DNA from 4 places in the Pseudomonas sp. R4-84 genome. Region 2 is predicted to be linked to each of the others. Evidence: predicted binding sites of a transcription regulator. Region 2 holds the regulator's gene; each other region holds the start of a gene.

The links. The regulator FliA, encoded in region 2, starts transcription of late flagellar genes. The targets are predictions, from matches to a motif close to CTAAAGTTTNNNNNNNNNNNGCCGNTAA.
Region 1: a site for FliA is predicted at 2,086-2,113, ahead of M1D68_RS10800 (methyl-accepting chemotaxis protein). Genes of this name have one in related genera too.
Region 3: a site for FliA is predicted at 3,543-3,570, ahead of motA (flagellar motor stator protein MotA). Genes of this name have one in related genera too.
Region 4: a site for FliA is predicted at 1,846-1,873, ahead of M1D68_RS19460 (flagellar protein MotY). Genes of this name have one in related genera too.

The regions. Positions count from the first base shown of each region.
Region 1 covers NZ_CP096390.1:2,325,959-2,330,623, forward strand. Annotated here, with positions in the region: gene M1D68_RS10785 (sugar ABC transporter ATP-binding protein) at 1-181, shown strand, start outside; gene M1D68_RS10790 (ABC transporter permease) at 270-1,292, shown strand; gene M1D68_RS10795 (TraR/DksA family transcriptional regulator) at 1,619-2,023, shown strand; gene M1D68_RS10800 (methyl-accepting chemotaxis protein) at 2,193-3,800, shown strand; gene M1D68_RS10805 (DUF2789 family protein) at 3,866-4,102, opposite strand; gene M1D68_RS10810 (hypothetical protein) at 4,193-4,423, opposite strand; gene M1D68_RS10815 (hypothetical protein) at 4,523-4,665, opposite strand, start outside.
Region 2 covers NZ_CP096390.1:1,632,186-1,636,850, reverse strand. Annotated here, with positions in the region: gene M1D68_RS07695 (protein phosphatase CheZ) at 1-682, opposite strand, end outside; gene M1D68_RS07690 (chemotaxis response regulator CheY) at 701-1,072, opposite strand; gene fliA (RNA polymerase sigma factor FliA) at 1,240-1,983, opposite strand; gene fleN (flagellar synthesis regulator FleN) at 1,980-2,810, opposite strand; gene flhF (flagellar biosynthesis protein FlhF) at 2,927-4,276, opposite strand; gene flhA (flagellar biosynthesis protein FlhA) at 4,288-4,665, opposite strand, start outside.
Region 3 covers NZ_CP096390.1:5,011,642-5,016,306, forward strand. Annotated here, with positions in the region: gene orn (oligoribonuclease) at 1-171, opposite strand, end outside; gene rsgA (small ribosomal subunit biogenesis GTPase RsgA) at 290-1,321, shown strand; gene motB (flagellar motor protein MotB) at 1,402-2,460, opposite strand; gene motA (flagellar motor stator protein MotA) at 2,623-3,474, opposite strand; gene M1D68_RS22785 (HDOD domain-containing protein) at 3,641-4,665, shown strand, end outside.
Region 4 covers NZ_CP096390.1:4,244,144-4,248,808, forward strand. Annotated here, with positions in the region: gene M1D68_RS19455 (argininosuccinate synthase) at 1-624, opposite strand, end outside; gene M1D68_RS19460 (flagellar protein MotY) at 753-1,751, opposite strand; gene pyrC (dihydroorotase) at 1,940-2,986, shown strand; gene rnt (ribonuclease T) at 2,983-3,660, shown strand; gene M1D68_RS19475 (peroxiredoxin) at 3,763-4,365, opposite strand; gene M1D68_RS19480 (bacterioferritin-associated ferredoxin) at 4,650-4,665, shown strand, end outside.

The DNA.
Region 1 (4,665 bases), 690 kb from region 2:
ACTCATTGCCTACCTCGCCAGCGAAGGCATGGCGGTCATCATGATTTCTTCGGAGCTGCCTGAGGTGCTGGGCATGAGCGACCGCGTCATGGTGATGCACGAAGGCGACCTGATGGGCACCCTCGACCGCAGCGAAGCCACCCAGGAACGAGTCATGCAACTGGCGTCGGGCCTGTCCTGATGGCTGCCGGGCGAATCAATAACGTCGAGCAATAATCCCGTGGCGAGGGAGCAAGCTTCCTCGCCACAGATAAAAAAGGTGATTGGCTATGAACGCGATATTGGAAAACAAACCCGCCGCCGCACCGGCCAGGACGCGTCGGCGGCTGCCCACGGAACTGAGCATTTTCCTGGTGCTGATCGGCATCGGCCTGGTGTTCGAGCTGTTCGGCTGGATCATGCGCGACCAGAGTTTCCTGATGAACTCCCAGCGCCTGGTGCTGATGATCCTGCAAGTGTCGATCATCGGCCTGCTGGCCATCGGCGTGACCCAGGTGATCATCACCACCGGCATCGACTTGTCGTCAGGTTCGGTGCTGGCGTTGTCGGCGATGATTGCCGCGAGCCTGGCCCAGACCTCGGATTTTTCCCGGGCGGTGTTTCCTTCCCTGACGGACCTGCCCGTGTGGATACCGGTGGTGGCGGGCCTCGGCGTGGGGCTGCTGGCGGGGGCGATCAACGGCAGCATCATCGCCGTTACCGGCATCCCGCCTTTTATCGCCACCCTCGGCATGATGGTCTCGGCCCGCGGCTTGGCGCGTTATTACACCGAAGGCCAGCCGGTGAGCATGTTGTCCGATTCGTACACCGCCATCGGTCATGGCGCGATGCCGGTGATCATCTTCCTGGTGGTGGCGGTGATCTTCCACGTCGCCTTGCGCTACACCAAGTACGGTAAATACACCTACGCCATCGGCGGCAACATGCAAGCGGCGCGGACCTCGGGCATCAACGTCAAGCGCCACCTGGTGATCGTCTACAGCATCGCGGGGCTGCTGGCGGGCTTGGCCGGCGTCGTGGCCTCGGCGCGGGCGGCGACCGGGCAGGCCGGCATGGGCATGTCTTACGAGCTCGACGCGATCGCCGCGGCGGTCATTGGCGGCACCAGCCTGGCCGGTGGAGTGGGGCGCATCACCGGGACGGTGATCGGGGCGCTGATCCTCGGGGTAATGGCCAGTGGTTTTACCTTTGTCGGTGTCGATGCCTATATCCAGGACATCATCAAGGGTCTGATCATTGTCGTCGCGGTGGTGATCGATCAGTACCGCAACAAGCGCAAACTCAAACGCTGACATGCCTGAGGTTGCGACAAAGCGCCACGCCTGACCCGCGTGGCGTTGCCATTTGTCTTCTTGATACAGCCATCGCAGCGAATTTCTTGTTATAAACGCACTCCGACGGCCGGCAGAAGCCTGTCAGACAGCATTTGAAGCGGTTGTCGGACATTTTCCCCATGTTTTCGGTTGCTGACGCCCCGACTCGGCCTTAGACTGCCGCCCCTCGTAAATTGAGTGCCGGGTGGCGCTTGGAATAAACGGCGCCTTCCCGATGAGCGTGGCTGCTTGATGCGGGACGCTCCATAATTCGCCTTAATGCACGTTTTTTTATAGAGAAATCAATGACAAAGGAAAAGTTGCTGGCCATGCCGGCGGATGACTACATGAATGCCGAGCAACTGGCTTACTTCACCAAGCTGTTGCAGAACATGAAAGTCGAAACCCACGAGCGCATCGAACAGAACCGAATCGCCATTGAGAGCCTGGACAGCCCGGCCGACCCGGCGGACGCAGCTTCCGTAGAAGAAGAGCGCACCTGGCTGGTCAACGCCATCGATCGCGACCAGCGCATGCTGCCGCAACTGGAGCAGGCCCTGGACCGTATCAACGACGAAAGCTTCGGCTGGTGCGACGACAGCGGCGAGCCGATCGGCCTCAAGCGCCTGTTGATCAGTCCGACCACCAAATACTGCATCGAAGCCCAGGAACGTCACGAGCAGATCGACAAGCACCAGCGCCAGGCCTGATACCGTTTTCGAAAAAGACCGCAGCCCTTCATCCGAAGCTGCGGTCTTTTTGCTTTTTGGTCATCACGCTTCTCGTTTTTTTGCCGAAAACACGACTAATGGACCATGGATAATGGCTCGATAGTGGCGTTTAATGCGGCCATAACAATGAGAAAAGTGGGTGACGAAAATGGCGACAGAAGGATCTCTGGCGGCGACAGCGTCGGCCTCGGTGCCAGCAGCGCGCGTTACAGCGCGCTGGCTTGCGCCGACTCTGCAAAGCCTGGCGCTGGTTTCGCTGCTGTGTGGCATGACCTTGGGCGGTTGGTCGTTGTACCTGGCGTTGCCGCTGGCGCTGCTCATCGTGTGGTTGCCACGCCTGCGCTCGCGGCTGAACAGCACACCGGTGCCGACGGCAAGCGACAGCCTGGCCGAGCTCACCCGCGATCTTTCCTACACCACCAGCCATAATGCACTGTCCGCCGCTGGCGTTGCCTATTCGGTCAAGCAGCTGGCGGGCAAGGTCCAGTCACAGCTCGGGGCCGCGGCGCAGATCGTTGGCAACGCCGAAGCGATGATCGCGACCGAGCAGGCCACCTCGCAGCTCAGTCAACAGGCGCTGGGCGCGGCCAGCGAGGCCCATCGCAGCAGTGTCGCCGGACGCAGCGAGTTGGTCGAATCCATCAGCCGCATGCATCAGCTCAGTCAGCGCGCCAATGAAAGCCGCGAACTCATCGAGGCGCTGAGCGTGCGCAGCGACGAAATCCAGCGGGTGACCCTGGTGATTCAATCGATCGCCAGCCAGACCAACCTGTTGGCCCTTAACGCTGCGATCGAGGCGGCCCGTGCCGGGGAACATGGTCGCGGGTTTGCGGTGGTGGCCGACGAGGTGCGTGGGTTGGCCGGGCGCACTGCCGCGGCGACCGGCGAGGTCGGCGTGATGGTCGCGGATATCCAGCAGCGCACCGCGCAGGTCGTCGAGCAGATCCGCCAATTGGCCGGTGACCTGGACAGCGGTGTGCAGCAAGTCGAGCACACCGGCCAGCACCTGGAAAACATCGCGCGGCTTGCGGCCGGTGTCGAAACCCAGGTCAGCGCTATCGCCCAGGGTACCGACACTAACCGTGGACAACTCGATAGCCTGTTTCATGCGATCGAGCAAATGCGCGGTGACCTGGCGATCAGCGACCAGCAGACCCAGCGCCTGGCCGAGGCCGCTGTGCAGATGGAAGGCCAGGCCGAGACCATCAGCGAGCGCCTGGCCGAGGTGGGCCTGGACGATTATCACCAGCGGGTCTATGACTTGGCGCGGGAAGGGGCAAGCCGGATTGCCGCACAGTTCGAGGCGGATATCGACCAGGGGCGCGTCAGCCTGGAGGATCTGTTCGATCGAAGCTACCAACCGATCCCCAATACCCATCCGGCGAAGTTCCAGACCCGTTTCGACCGCTACACCGACCAGGTGCTGCCAGCGATCCAGGAACCGTTGCTGGCGCGGCATGAGGGGCTGGTCTTCGCGATTGCCTGCACTCAGCAGGGCTACGTGCCGACTCACAACAATGCGTTCTGCCAGCCGTTGACCGGCGATCCGCAAGTGGACACGCTGAACAATCGCACCAAGCGCAAGTTTTCCGATCGCACCGGGATCCGCTGCGGCAGTCATCAACAGCCGGTGTTGCTGCAAACCTATACGCGGGACACGGGCGAGCTGATGCATGACCTGTCGGTGCCAATCATGCTCAAGGGACGTCATTGGGGTGGGTTGCGGCTGGGCTATAAGCCCGAGAAGCCGCGCTGAGTCTCGACGCAGCCTGTATGAGGAGCAAGCTCCCTCGCCACGAGAGCTTGCTTGCCGTTCTGGGGTTATTTACCGTCGTGCAGGCGTACGTTCAGTTGATCCACCAATACCGCCTCTTCGCCGTCGGCAAGCAGCCATTCGCGAAGCAGATCTTGTTGCTGATTCGACCAGAAAGGCGCATCGACCAACTTGGTGTTCGGATCCAGCGGGTGCGCCATGATGAAATCATCGATGGCTTTGCCGTCCGAAGGCAGGCCAAGTTGGTCAAACAGGGTGCTGAGTTCGTGGGATGGTTGTTCCATTTTGTAGGACTCCTCTGGACTACCGCCGTCATGGCGCCTCGGTTGCTTCCCTCTATCTGAGGCGAGCAGTCGTCAGGAGTTCGATTGGCTTCAGGCTTTCAGCGCACCTTCGTCCACCGCGAGCTTCAGGGCCCGGGCTGACTCCTTGGCGGCCTCGGCCGCAAGTTCCGGCGTCTTGAACCAGCGATCCCTTTCTACCTGGTGATAGGTGACCGCAGTGGCGGCGGTTTTGGCGCGCATGACGATGACCGCTTGGAATTCGCCTTCTACCTCTCTGGCTTCGCCGCGGATGAAAAAATCGCCGATGTCTAGTTCCGTCACGTCGCGCCTTCCCTTCAAGTCATATTGTTGTACGAGCGTCGCCGATGGAGACGCTCGCTGGGCAGGCAGTATGGCAGCAGTTGCCGGTCGGCGGCTGAGTTAAGTCATGGCGCCTGCCGTTGAAGGGTTCTGTTCGAGGGTGCGGGCGAGATAGCAGGCTTCGTTATGGTCGGCGCGGAAACCTCTTACGCGCCCGGTAGAGGTTTCTTCGATATGAAAAAAACACTTGCCGGCAAGAACGA
Region 2 (4,665 bases):
GTTTTTGTGGATCTTTTTCGGCAAGCATCGCTTCACGGTCGTGTTCGATACCTGCAAAGCGGTCGACCTGGCTAGCCATCAACACCAGTTTGAGCAGGTTGCTTTCCACTTCGGTGACCAGTTGGGTCACACGCTTGATCACCTGGCCGGTCAGGTCTTGATAGTCCTGGGCCAGCAGAATGTCGTTGAGGTTGCTGGCCACGGCGCGATTCTCAGCGCTGCTGCGCGCCAGGAAACCGTCGACCCGACGGGCCAGCTCCCGGAACTCCTCGGCGCCGACTTCGCGACGCATGAACCGTCCCCAATCGGTGCTCAACGCCTGGGCTTCCTCGCTCAGGCCGTTGACCAGGGGCGTTGCGCTTTCCACCAGGTCCATGGTGCGGTTCGCTGCGGCTTCGGTCAGCTTGACCACATAACCCAGGCGCTCGGTGGCGTCGGTGATCTGCGAGACTTCCTCGGCCTGCGGCATGTTCGGATCGATCTGGAAATTGACGATCGCGCTGTGCAGTTCACGGGTGAGCTTGCCGACTTCCTGGTACAGACCGCGATCACGGGTCTGGTTGAGCTCATGAATCATTTGAACCGCATCGCCGAAGCGGCCCTTTTCAAGGCTGTCTACCAGTTCGCGGGCATGTTTTTTCAGGGTCGATTCGAAATCGCCCATTGAAGATTCGTTGTCCATAGCTCCCCCGTGGCGCCGTTAACCGATGCGTTCGAAGATTTTTTCGATCTTCTCTTTCAACGCCTGGGCCGTGAAGGGTTTGACCACATAGCCGTTCACACCGGCCTGGGCCGCTTCGATGATCTGCTCGCGCTTGGCTTCGGCAGTGACCATCAGCACCGGGAGGTGCTTGAGTTTTTCGTCGGCGCGCACGTGGCGCAGCAAGTCGATACCGGTCATGCCAGGCATGTTCCAGTCAGTCACCAGAAAGTCGATGCTCCCGCTGTTGAGGACCGGAATGGCGGTTGTGCCATCGTCGGCCTCGACCGTGTTGGTGAACCCGAGGTCACGCAACAGGTTTTTTATGATCCGCCGCATCGTTGAGAAGTCATCAACGATGAGGATTTTCATGTTCTTGTCCAATTCGACCTCCAAGCAGTCTTAAACGCGCCCAGCACCTGGACGCGCCATTTCAATCAATCCGGCACAACACTCGACAACGGTATGGAGCACAACGGATGGAGACTGGCCCGGCATACGCCATGCCAGCCCCGCTCGCAGCGTCCCCACACTGCTCGTCAGCGCGCTCGCCACTCCCCCAAACGCCCCCGCAAGCGGGCCGCGCACTGGCTATGTAACTGGCTGACCCGCGATTCGCTGACCCCCAGGACCTCACCGATTTCCTTGAGGTTCAGCTCTTCGTCGTAGTACAGCGCCAAGACCAGTCGCTCACGCTCCGGCAAATTGGCAATCGCATCCGCCAGGGCGCTCTGGAAACGTTCATCTTCCAGGTCGCGCGACGGCTCCATGTGAGCACTCGCGCCGTCCTCGTGCAGCCCTTCGTGTTCGCCGTCCTGCAACAGGTCGTCGAAACTGAACAGGCGACTGCCCAAGGTATCGTTCAAAATCCCGTAATAATCATCGAGACTCAACTGGAGTTCGGCCGCAACTTCGTGATCTTTAGCGTCTCGCCCGGTTTTCGCTTCAATCGCACGAATCGCGTCGCTGACCATGCGGGTGTTGCGATGCACCGAACGCGGCGCCCAGTCGCCCTTGCGGACCTCATCGAGCATCGCCCCGCGGATACGGATACCGGCGTATGTCTCGAAACTGGCGCCCTTGCTCGCGTCGTATTTATTCGACACTTCGAGCAGGCCGATCATGCCCGCCTGGATCAAGTCCTCGACCTGGACACTGGCCGGCAAACGCGCCAGCAAGTGGTAGGCGATGCGCTTGACCAGTGGCGCGTAACGCTCGATCAATTCGTACTGGGCGTCCCGTGCCGATTTTTTGTAGAGATGGTTGTAACCGCTGGCTGTCATAACACGGGCCCTGCTGTTTGTTGCACGAGACGCTCGACGAAAAATTCCAGATGCCCACGTGGGTTGGCCGGCAGCGGCCAGGTGTCGACCTTCTGGGCGATCGCCTTGAACGCCAGGGCGCATTTGGAACGAGGAAAAGCTTCATAAACGGCACGTTGCTTCTGGACAGCCTTGCGTACGCTTTCGTCGTAAGGCACTGCGCCGACGTATTGCAGGGCGACGTCCAGGAAGCGATCCGTGACCTTGGTCAACTTGGCGAACAGGTTGCGTCCTTCCTGTGGGCTTTGGGCCATGTTGGCCAGGACGCGAAAGCGGTTCATGCCATAGTCGCGGTTAAGCAGTTTGATCAGCGCGTAGGCGTCGGTGATCGACGTCGGTTCGTCGCAGACCACCAGCAACACTTCCTGGGCGGCGCGCACGAAACTGACCACCGAGTCACCGATACCGGCAGCCGTGTCAATCACCAGCACATCGAGGTTGTCACCGATGTCGCTGAAGGCCTGGATCAGGCCGGCGTGCTGCGCCGGGGTCAGGTGAACCATGCTCTGGGTGCCGGAGGCGGCCGGCACGATGCGAATCCCGCCGGGGCCTTGCAACAACACGTCGCGCAATTCACAGCGCCCTTCGATCACGTCCGCCAGCGTGCGCTTGGGTGTGAGCCCCAGCAGCACGTCAACGTTCGCCAGGCCCAGGTCGGCGTCCAGCAGCATGACCCGTCGGCCAAGCTCTGCCAGAGCCAGGGACAAGTTCACTGACACGTTAGTCTTCCCGACGCCACCTTTGCCGCCGGTCACCGCGATCACCTGTACGGGATGCATGCTGCCCATGTTCGTTCTTTACCTTGTCTTACTTAGACGGAGGCCACATTACTGGCTGCGCGTTCACATACGGAACAATGCATGGCAGACCATCGATGTAGGTACAAAAAATATTCATGAATACCTCAGCCAACCTGCTTGGTCGGGCTGTGGTAGATATCAGCGAACATGTCAGCCATGGCTTCTTCGCTGGGTTCTTCCTGCATTTGCACACTCACGGCACGACTGACCAGTTGATGACGGCGCGGCAGATGCAAATCATCCGGGATCCGCGGCCCGTCGGTCAGGTAGGCCACCGGTAGTTCATGACCGATCGCCAGGCTCAACACCTCGCCCAGGCTTGCCGTTTCGTCCAGCTTAGTCAGGATGCAGCCGGCCAGCCCGCAGCGTTTGTAACTGTGGTATGCGGCGGTTAGAACCTGTTTCTGGCTGGTGGTTGCCAACACGAGATAATTTTTTGACTTGATGCCACGCCCGGCCAGGCTTTCCAGCTGCATGCGCAGGGCCGGATCGCTGGCTTGCAGGCCGGCGGTGTCGATCAGTACGACGCGCTTGCGCATCAGCGGTTCCAGCGCCTGGGCCAGGGATTGGCCCGGATCCACATGGGTCACCGACACATTGAGGATCCGGCCCAAGGTCTTGAGTTGCTCCTGGGCACCGATGCGGAAACTGTCCATGCTCACCAGGGCGATACTCTGGGCGCCGTACTTGAGTACATAACGGGCCGCGAGCTTGGCCAGAGTGGTGGTCTTGCCCATGCCGGCCGGGCCGACCATGGCGATTACTCCGCCCTCTTCCAGTGGCTCGACTTCCGGCGTGGCGATCATCCGCGCCAGGTGCGCAAGCAGCATGCGCCAGGCCTGGCGAGGCTCGTCGATGTCGCTGATCAATGCCAGCAGGTCGCGCGCCAGCGGGCCGGACAGGCCAATGCGTTGCAGGCGACGCCACAGGTTGGCCTGGGCCGGACGGCTGCCTTGCAGTTGGTTCCAGGCCAGCGAGCCGAGCTGGACTTCCATCAGCTCGCGCAGGCTGTTGAGTTCGAAGCGCATCGAGTCCAGGGCACGGGGATCAACGCCCGCGGCTGCGGCAACGGGTGCCGGTGCCGGACGACGCGGTTCGGCCGGCGTCGGCTCGATCAGCGGTTCGGCAGCGGTCAGCGGCAGGCCTGCGGTCAATGGCTGGCCGGCGAACAATTGACGATTGGTGCCCGCGCTGGCCGAGCCTTCGCTGCTGCGCAGGCTCAACTCGGCCTGGGCGCTGGCGATGCGCGACTGAGTCTTGCGCAGCTCGTCCTCGAGCTCCATGTTCGGAACGCGAGGGGCCAGCGCCGACAATTTGTAGTCCAGGGCCGCCGTCAGCTCGACACCGCCGGCGATACGACGGTTGCCGATGATGGCTGCTTCAGCGCCCAGCTCGTCACGAACCAGTTTCATGGCCTGACGCATATCGGCGGCGAAAAAACGCTTCACTTGCATAAACCACTACCTCAGCCGTTGGGCCCTACTGTCGCAACGATGGTCACTTGCTTGTTGTCCGGTATTTCCTGGTACGCCAGCACATGCAGCCCCGGGACCGCGAGGCGCCCGAACCGCGAAAGCATCGCGCGAATCGGACCGGCCACCAGCAGGATCACCGGTTGGCCTTGCATCTCTTGCCGCTGGGCTGCTTCGATCAGCGAACGCTGCAGCTTCTCGGCCATGCTTGGCTCCAGCAGAACACCCTCTTCCGAGCCTTGTCCTGCCTTCTGCAGACTATTGAGCAATATCTGTTCCAACCTTGGCTCCAGAGTGATCACAGGCAGCTCAGACTCAGTGCCTACAATGCTTTGGACGATTGCGCGGGATACGCCGACCCGCACCGCAGC
Region 3 (4,665 bases), 2.3 Mb from region 2:
CATGCCGGCCAGGATCTCGTCACTGTGATGGATCGCGATCACCGGCCCTTCGGCCAAGGTATTGAGATCGCTGTCGGTGACGATGGTGGCCATTTCGATGATGACGTCGGTGTCAGGGTTCAGACCGGTCATTTCCAGGTCGATCCAGATCAGGTTCTGCGGGTTTTGCAGGTTTTGCATGGGGGAGCTCCTCGGCTTAGCTGCGCAGTTTAGCTTAGGCAGCCCCTTGGGCGTGCTAAACTCGCCGCCGTTTTAAACCAATCGATGTATTTCTTCATACGGAACACCCATGGCCAAACGCCAACTCAATCGTCGTCAGAACTGGCGCATCGAAAAGATCCAGGGCGAGCGTGCCGCCCGTGCCGCCAAGCGCGAATCCAGCGCTGTCGAAGCCTTGGAAGGCGGCGACCTGGGCCCCGAGCAGACCGGCCTGGTGATCGCTCACTTCGGTGTGCAGGTCGAGGTCGAGGCCCAGGAAGGCGAACTGGCCGGCCAGGTGTTCCGCTGCCACCTGCGCGCCAACCTGCCAGCGCTGGTGACCGGCGACCAAGTGGTCTGGCGTGCCGGCAACCAGGGCATCGGCGTGATCGTCGCGCAACTGCCCCGGCACACCGAGCTGTGCCGTCCCGACAGCCGGGGCCAACTCAAGCCAGTGGCCGCCAACGTCGACATGATCGTCATCGTGTTCGCTCCGTTGCCCGAGCCCCACGCCAACCTGATCGACCGTTACCTGGTAGCGGCCGAACACGCCGGCATCCGTCCGCTGCTGCTGCTCAACAAGTTCGACCTGATCGATGAGCACAACGCCCCGGCGCTGAACGCACTGCTGTCGGTCTATCGGGACCTGGGTTACCCAGTGTTGGAGGTCTCGGCCCATCACGGCAACGGCATGGAACAATTGCAGCGGCAACTGGACGGACGCATCAGCGTGTTCGTCGGCCAGTCCGGCGTCGGCAAGTCTTCGTTGGTCAACAGCCTGCTGCCGGAGGTCGAGACCCGCGTCGGGCCGTTGTCCGAGCTGTCCGGCCAGGGCACGCACACCACAACCACCGCGCGGCTGTTCCACTTTCCCGGCGGCGGCGAACTGATCGACTCGCCGGGCATCCGCGAATTCGGCCTGGGCCACGTCAGCCGGGCGGATGTCGAAGCCGGCTTCATCGAATTCAACGAGCTGATCGGCACCTGCCGCTTCCGCGACTGCAAGCATGATCGCGAACCCGGGTGCGCCTTGCTCAAGGCACTGGAAGAAGGCCGCGTGCACCAGCAACGAATGAACAGTTACCGCTCGATCATTGCCAGCCTGCCGGAGAGCAGTTACTGACAGCTGATCACTATGGTGACGAGTCTCAAGTAAACCGATACCCACAAAAAAGCCGACAATGATGTCGGCTTTTTTGTGGATCACTGCGCCGGCGGCTCGGCCGGTTTCGGTGCGGCGTCGTCGAACAGGTTCAGGCGTTCGCGCAACTCGTGGGCCGGCACCGGCTGCTGGTCCGCCGGCAAGGCGTTCGGATCGACCGCTGCACCTGGCGCGGCCGGTGGCACCGACACTTCACCTGGCGCGCCCTCGCCTTGGGCCGAACCGGGCACCGAATCGGGCACCGAATCGTCTGCTTGTGAACCCTCGATGGCTTTTTGGGCCTTCTTGGTCAACACCACGATATCGATACGCCGGTTGACCGGATTGAAAGGGTCTTGGCGATCGAACAGTGCCGAAGACGCATAACCGACCACCCGCGCCACTTGCTCATCCGGATAGCTGCCCGCCACCAGGGCGCGACGTGCCGCGTTGGCGCGGTTGGCCGAGAGTTCCCAGTTACCGAAATCGCCTTTGCCCACGTACGGCTTGGCATCGGTATGGCCGCTGATACTGATCTTGTTCGGCACCGCCTTGATGGTGTCGGCCATGGCCAGCAGGATGTCTTCGAAATACGGCTTGAGCCGCGCGCTGCCAGAGTCGAACATCGGCCGGTTATCGGCGTCCATGATCTGGATGCGCAGGCCGTTCGGCGTGATCTCGAACAGGATCTGGTCCTTGAACTTCTGCAATTCGGGATTTTCTTCGACCTTGTTCTGCAACTCTTGCAGGAGCAATTCCAGGCGCTCGCGCTCGACCTGCTCGGCCATGCCCTCGGCCTCATTGGCGTCGACGGTCGCCTTGTCGGGCTGGGGCTGGGATTTGACCTCGGGGTTGAGGGTATTTTCCGGTGCCAGGACAGGCGAGCCGCCCAGATCGATGATGTACGGCGTGCCGCTCTCGGAAAAACCCACCGGGTCCTTGAAGTAACCGGCGATCGCGATCTTCTGTTCCGGCGTCGCCGTGGACAGCAGCCACAGCACCAGGAAGAACGCCATCATCGCCGTGGCAAAGTCAGCGAAAGCGATTTTCCAGGCGCCGCCGTGATGCCCGCCAGCTATGCGCTTGACGCGCTTGACGATGATCGGTTGGTTATTCTCCATAACGAGTGCTCTGCTTCACAAATACTGTTCCATTTTGACGGTGCCTGTTGCTGCCATACTGTGTTGCCGCTCCTCGCCATAGCGGGCTATGACTCGTCGCGGCGCCTTGTCTGGCAGCAACAGTCACTCGCCAAAAAAGGAACGTATCTGCAAAGCAGAGCACTATCGACCGCGAACCGCTTGTTCCAGCTCGGCAAAGCTTGGACGGTGCGCCGGATACAGGACCTTGCGGCCGAACTCCACCGCCAGGGACGGTGGCATGCCCGAGGCCGAGGCCACCAGGGAAGCCTTGATGGCTTCATAGACATTGAGTTCTTCCTTGGCGTCATGGGCCAGGGAGTGGGCCAGCGGGCCGAAGAAACCGTACGCGGCCAAAATACCGAAGAAGGTACCCACCAGTGCCGCACCCACGTGCAGGCCGATGGAAGCCTGGTCGCCTTCACCCAGGGACGCCATGGTCACCACGATACCCAATACCGCCGCAACGATACCGAAGCCGGGCATGCCGTCGGCGATGCCGTTGACTGCGTGGGATGGGTGCTCCAGGTCTTCCTTGAGGCTGTACAGCTCCATGTCGAACAAGCCTTCCAGCTCATGGGGCGCCATGTTGCCGGACGACATGATGCGCAGGTAATCGCAGATGAACGCGGTCATGCGCTCGTCTTTCAGCACCGAAGGGTACTTGGCGAAGATCGGGCTGGCGGCGGCGTCTTCGATGTCGCCCTCGATCGCCATCATGCCTTCGCGGCGACTCTTGTTGAGGATCTCGTAGACCAGCCCCAGCACCTCAAGATAGAAGGTATGGCTGAAGCGCGAGCCGAACATGCTCAAGGATTTCTTGAGCACATGCATGGTCATATAGCCAGGGTTCGCCTGGAGGAATGCGCCAAGAGCCGCACCGCCGATGATCATCACCTCGAACGGTTGGATCAGCGCAGCGATCTTGCCATGGGAAAGCACGTATCCGCCGAGCACGCTCGCGAACACGACAATGATGCCGATAATTTTAGCCATAGGTAGAAAGTACTTATTTAAGTCGGGTTCAAGGTCATATTCGGAAGCTGAAAAATCTCTTCTTCTACTTATCGGCAAAACTGCGCCAGACTATAGCCAGTTCCGGCGAAAAGCCAATTTGCCCCGTTCCGGGCGTAGATACCTCATGCGAAGATCACGTCCAACCATGGCTAACGAAACGAACGTTCCAACTCCAAGACCGACCACGATCGAAGGCTGGGTAAAGCTGCTCGAAGGCGTCCATTTGCCGGTGCCCCAGGCCAGTCATGACCTGGTCTGCAAGGCCATTTCCGACAGCCGCCGCTCGTTGCGCGACATCGCCGAATTGATGCAGGACAGCCCCGCGCTGGCCCTGAGCGTCATCCGCGAAGCCAACCATCACACCCACGGCAGCCTGGCGGAGCCGGCTGAAAACCTCGAAGTGGCGATCAACCGCCTCGGCCTCAAGCGCACCGAGGAATTGCTCGCGCGCCTGCCTTCGCTACCGGCGCACCAGATACCGGTCGCCCTGCGCCAGTTGCAATTGATCAGCCAGCACGCCACACAACAGGCCAATGGTTTTTTCGCCAGCCGCCTGGCGCGGCTGTGGCAGGACATCCACTGGGGCAGCCTGTTGTTCCTGTCGCCGCTCTGGCCCTTGGCCCTGACCCATCCACGCCTGCTGGCGGAATGGGAGCTGCGGGTCGTCCATAAACGCCAGCCGGCCAGACAGGTCGAGCGCGAACTGTTCGGCGTCAGCCTGCTGAACATCTGCCTCGCGCTGGTGGAGGCGTGGCGCCTGCCCATCTGGGTGGCGCAAGGCTATCGCCTGCTGCTGAATGAACGCCGCGAACTGATGAAAGTGCTGCGCATCGCCCGCGACAGCGAACATCCGCTACGCCAGCAGAATCGCCTGGACGACGACCCGACGCTGCGGCGCTGGCTCAATCAACCCGCCAATACAGTGCTGCTGGCCAATGGTCTGGCACTGTCGGCGCAAGAGGCCTGGGAAAGCCCGCACAGCGCTCGCTGGCAATACCTCACCAGCCTGTATCTGCAGATGCAGATGGACGAACTTCAGCAGCAACTGCACCAACAAGCCGCCAACAGTGCTCGCCAGCACACCATGCCGGACCTCTGGCACCCCGCCGTGGCACTGGTCTGGCCCCCGGGCAGCCGCCGCGTGCATCCCGGCTTGTTGCCCGCCGCCCC
Region 4 (4,665 bases), 2.6 Mb from region 2:
CCAACGCCACATGTCTTCTTCGTGCTCGGTCCAGGTGTCTTCCAGCACGCCGCCTTCATAGGAGATGTGCAACAGGTTGGCATCCATCGAGTACGGAGATTTTTTCTTGCCATGACGCTCGATCGGGATCGCGTGCTTCTCGGCGTAGTCCATCAGCTTTTCACGGGACAGCAAGTCCCACTCGCGCCATGGAGCAATGACCTTCACGCCCGGCTTGAGGGCATAGGCACCCAGCTCGAAACGTACCTGGTCGTTGCCCTTGCCGGTCGCCCCATGGGAAATGGCATCGGCACCGGTTTCGTTGGCGATTTCGATCAAGCGCTTGGCAATCAGCGGACGGGCGATGGACGTGCCCAGCAGGTATTCGCCTTCGTAAACAGTGTTGGCGCGGAACATCGGGAAGACGAAGTCGCGGACGAATTCTTCGCGCAGGTCATCGATATAGATCTCTTTGACGCCCATGGCCTGGGCCTTGGCGCGTGCAGGCTCGACTTCCTCGCCCTGTCCCAGGTCAGCGGTGAAGGTCACCACTTCGCAGTTATATGTGTCCTGCAGCCACTTGAGGATCACCGAAGTGTCCAGGCCGCCGGAATACGCCAGAACGACCTTGTTTACGTCCGCCATGCCATCACTCCACGGGTTGTACGGAAAGCCGGCAAGTCTAACGTCCACCGCGGATAATTTACAGAGGCGCGACAGCTTATGACGACGAAGCGACAGATTATGTCAGCTGCGCGACGATCAGGGCGCGATCAGGAAGTGCGCGCAGTAGCCGCAGCAGGCGTAGCCGCCTTGGCCGGGGCCACTGGCGTCGCCGGCTTGCCCGGCGCGGCAGCGGGCGCCACGGCAGGCACCGCAGGCATTGTCGCAGGGGTTGGCGGCTGTGGGGCCGAGGCCGGTGCGGCGCCCCGCTCCAGTTTTACCAGCACACGACGGTTCTTGGCCCGATTGGCGGCGTTGGTATTGGGCACCAGCGGATAACGCTCGCCATGGAAGCGAACGGTAAACTGAGACTCCTGGAAGCCGTTGGCCTTGAAGAAGTCCTGGACGGCCAGGGCCCGGCGGCGCGACAGCTCGCGGTTGGTCAGGCGGTTGCCACTGTTGTCGGAGTGGCCGTCGAGTTCGACATGATTGACGCTCGGGTCAGCCTTGATGAAGTCGAGCATGACCTGCAACTGAGCCTTGGCCTGGGCGTCGAGCTCGATGCCTTCGCCGGGAAAACCGATCTGGGTTTGCTTGATCTGTTCGAAGTTCTTCGGCAACAGCTTCGCGACACAGCCCTGGTAATCGCTGAACGCCTTGTTGAAGCGCACGGGCAACAACCGGACTTCCGACACCCGCCCATCGTCGGTGTTACGCCGCACCACGGGGCTGCGACCTTCCATCAGCCCGCTGATCAAGCGGCCCGCCTGCACCTGGGAGCTGTTGAACAGCACATCGCCGCTACCGATCCTGACCGAGCCCAGGTTGATATCGCCTCGTCCTGGCTGCCAGGGCGCCGCCGCCGCCAGCAACGTCGCGGAGCCGCCACCGAGCATCGGGTTATAGGCCTTGAGCCGGAACGTGGCCTGCTCGCCCGCCTTGCGCACGAATTCGCCGCTGCCAAAATCGGTGATCGGCTGACTCAGCCGACACTCGAACTTATCGCCTTCGACCGTCCACTCAATGCTCTCCAGACGGGTCTGGAAAGTGAGCGCCATCGCAGGAAGGCTGGCAAACACACTGAGCAAGGCTAGATAACGCTGGCGCACGGGAGGCTCCACTGGCTTTTATACGGAAATCGAAAAACGCTGGGCATGCCGCTTGGCCTAGACACTGCACGCAATCGTGGCACACCTGAAGGGGCTATCGGTAACTTGCGGCAAAACTTGATAGCGGGTGCCCGGATCGGTCTTTTCCGGTAGCATTCGCCAGAGATTTACCCGCCTGGAAGCCCCCCATGTCCGACCGCCTGACCCTGCTGCGTCCCGACGACTGGCATATTCATCTTCGCGATGGTGCTGTGTTGACCCATACCGTCGCCGATGTCGCGCGCACTTTTGGCCGCGCCATCATCATGCCTAACCTGGTTCCGCCCGTGCGTAACGCTGCCGAGGCCGATGGCTATCGCCAGCGCATCCTGGCTGCACGCCCGGCTGGCAGCCGCTTCGAACCGCTGATGGTGCTTTACCTCACCGACCGCACCCAGCCCGAAGAAATACGCGAGGCCAAGGCCAGTGGTTTCGTCCACGCGGCCAAGTTGTACCCCGCCGGCGCCACCACCAACTCGGATTCCGGTGTCACCAGCATCGACAAGATCTTCCCTGCGCTGGAGGTCATGGCCGAAGTCGGCATGCCATTGTTGATCCATGGCGAGGTCACCCGGGGCGACGTCGATGTGTTCGACCGCGAGAAGATCTTCATCGACGAACACATGCGTCGCGTCGTCGAACGCTTCCCGACGCTAAAGGTGGTGTTCGAGCACATCACCACCGGCGATGCCGTGCAATTCGTCAACGAGGCCTCGGCCAACGTCGGCGCGACCATTACCGCACACCACCTGCTGTACAACCGCAACCACATGCTGGTGGGCGGGATCCGGCCGCATTTCTACTGCCTGCCGATCCTCAAGCGCAACACCCATCAGGAAGCCTTGCTGGACGCCGCCACCAGCGGCAGCGCCAAGTTCTTCCTGGGCACCGACTCGGCGCCCCACGCCCGTCACGCCAAGGAAGCCGCCTGCGGTTGCGCCGGCTGTTACACCGCCTACGCCGCCATCGAGATGTATGCCGAGGCATTCGAGCAGCGCAACGCCCTGGACAAGCTCGAAGGTTTCGCCAGCCTGCATGGCCCCCGCTTCTATGGCCTGCCGGTGAACACCGATCGTATTACCCTGGTTCGCGATGAGTGGACCGCCCCTGCCAGCCTGCCGTTTGGCGAGCAGACTGTCATCCCGCTGCGCGCCGGTGAAAAACTGCGCTGGCGCCTGCTGGAGGAAAACGCGTGAGTGAAGATCATTTCGATGACGAACTGGACGGCAACGGCGGCTCAGGCGGCCCGCGCCATCCAATGGCGGCTCGCTTCCGGGGTTATCTGCCGGTCGTGGTCGATGTAGAAACCGGCGGTTTCAACTCGGCCACCGATGCGCTGCTGGAAATCGCCGCGACGACCATCGGCATGGACGAGAAAGGCTTCGTCTTCCCCGACCACACCTATTTCTTCCGGGTCGAACCGTTCGAAGGCGCCAACATCGAAGCGGCTGCCCTGGAGTTCACCGGGATCAAGCTCGATCATCCGCTGCGCATGGCCGTCAGCGAAGAGACTGCGCTGACCGACATCTTCCGTGGTGTGCGCAAGGCGCTGAAGGCCAACGGTTGCAAGCGAGCGATCCTGGTTGGCCACAACAGCAGCTTCGACCTGGGCTTCCTCAATGCCGCCGTGGCGCGCCTGGACATGAAGCGCAACCCTTTCCATCCGTTCTCCAGCTTCGACACGGCCACCCTTGCGGGCCTGGCGTATGGCCAGACCGTGTTGGCCAAGGCGTGCCAGGCAGCCGACATCGATTTCGATGGCCGTGAAGCCCATTCGGCCCGCTACGACACCGAGAAAACCGCCGAGCTGTTTTGCGGCATCGTCAACCGGTGGAAGGAAATGGGTGGCTGGCAGGATTTCGACGACTGACATCAGCCTGGCTCTTTGTGGCGAGGGATCTGTGCTGCGCCAAGAAACGTCCATAAAAAAACCGGCCCATCGAGGGCCGGTTTTTTTTATGCATGGGTGCGCTTACAGCTTGTCGCTGTGCTCGCCCAGGTAGGCAGCTACGCCTTCAGGCGATGCGGTCATGCCCTTGTCGCCTTTTTTCCAGTTGGCCGGGCAGACTTCGCCATGCTCTTCGTGGAACTGCAGGGCGTCAACCAGACGGATCAGCTCTTCCATGTTACGTCCCAGCGGCAGGTCGTTGATGATCTGCGAACGGACCACGCCTTTGTCGTCGATCAGGAACGCGCCACGGAAGGCCACGCCGCCTTCGGACTCAACGTCGTAGGCCTTGGCGATTTCGTGCTTCATGTCGGCAGCCATGGTGTATTTCACCGGGCCAATGCCACCGGCATTGATGGCGGTGTTGCGCCAGGCGTTGTGGGTGAAGTGCGAGTCGATCGAAACGGCGACCACTTCAACGTTGCGCGCCTTGAAGTCGTCCATGCGGTGATCCAGTGCGATCAGCTCGGACGGGCAAACGAAAGTGAAGTCCAGCGGGTAGAAGAACACCAGGCCGTATTTGCCTTTGATGGCCGAGGACAGGGTGAAGCTGTCGACGATTTCGCCATTGCCGAGGACGGCGGGAACGGTGAAGTCAGGGGCTTGTTTGCCTACGAGTACGCTCATTGGATATCTCCTGGTGTAGTAACGTGAAAACAAGGTCCGCGCCAGCCTGCCACCCTCAGGCGACAGCCCTGTGACACGAACCCGCTTTGCAAGGACCGACCATCATACACCGCACGTTTGGCCTGTCCTCAACGGTTTTTTGGCGGCCCAGGAAATCCGATGCCCGCTTGATGGCAGGCGCTCGACACCGTTCGTCAACCAGCGCAGGAAACCACTTTGACAATCATTCTCGTTAACATTAAGATCCGTCTCAATTGAGTCACAACCAGCGACGGTTCTCACTTATGTATGTATGCCTCT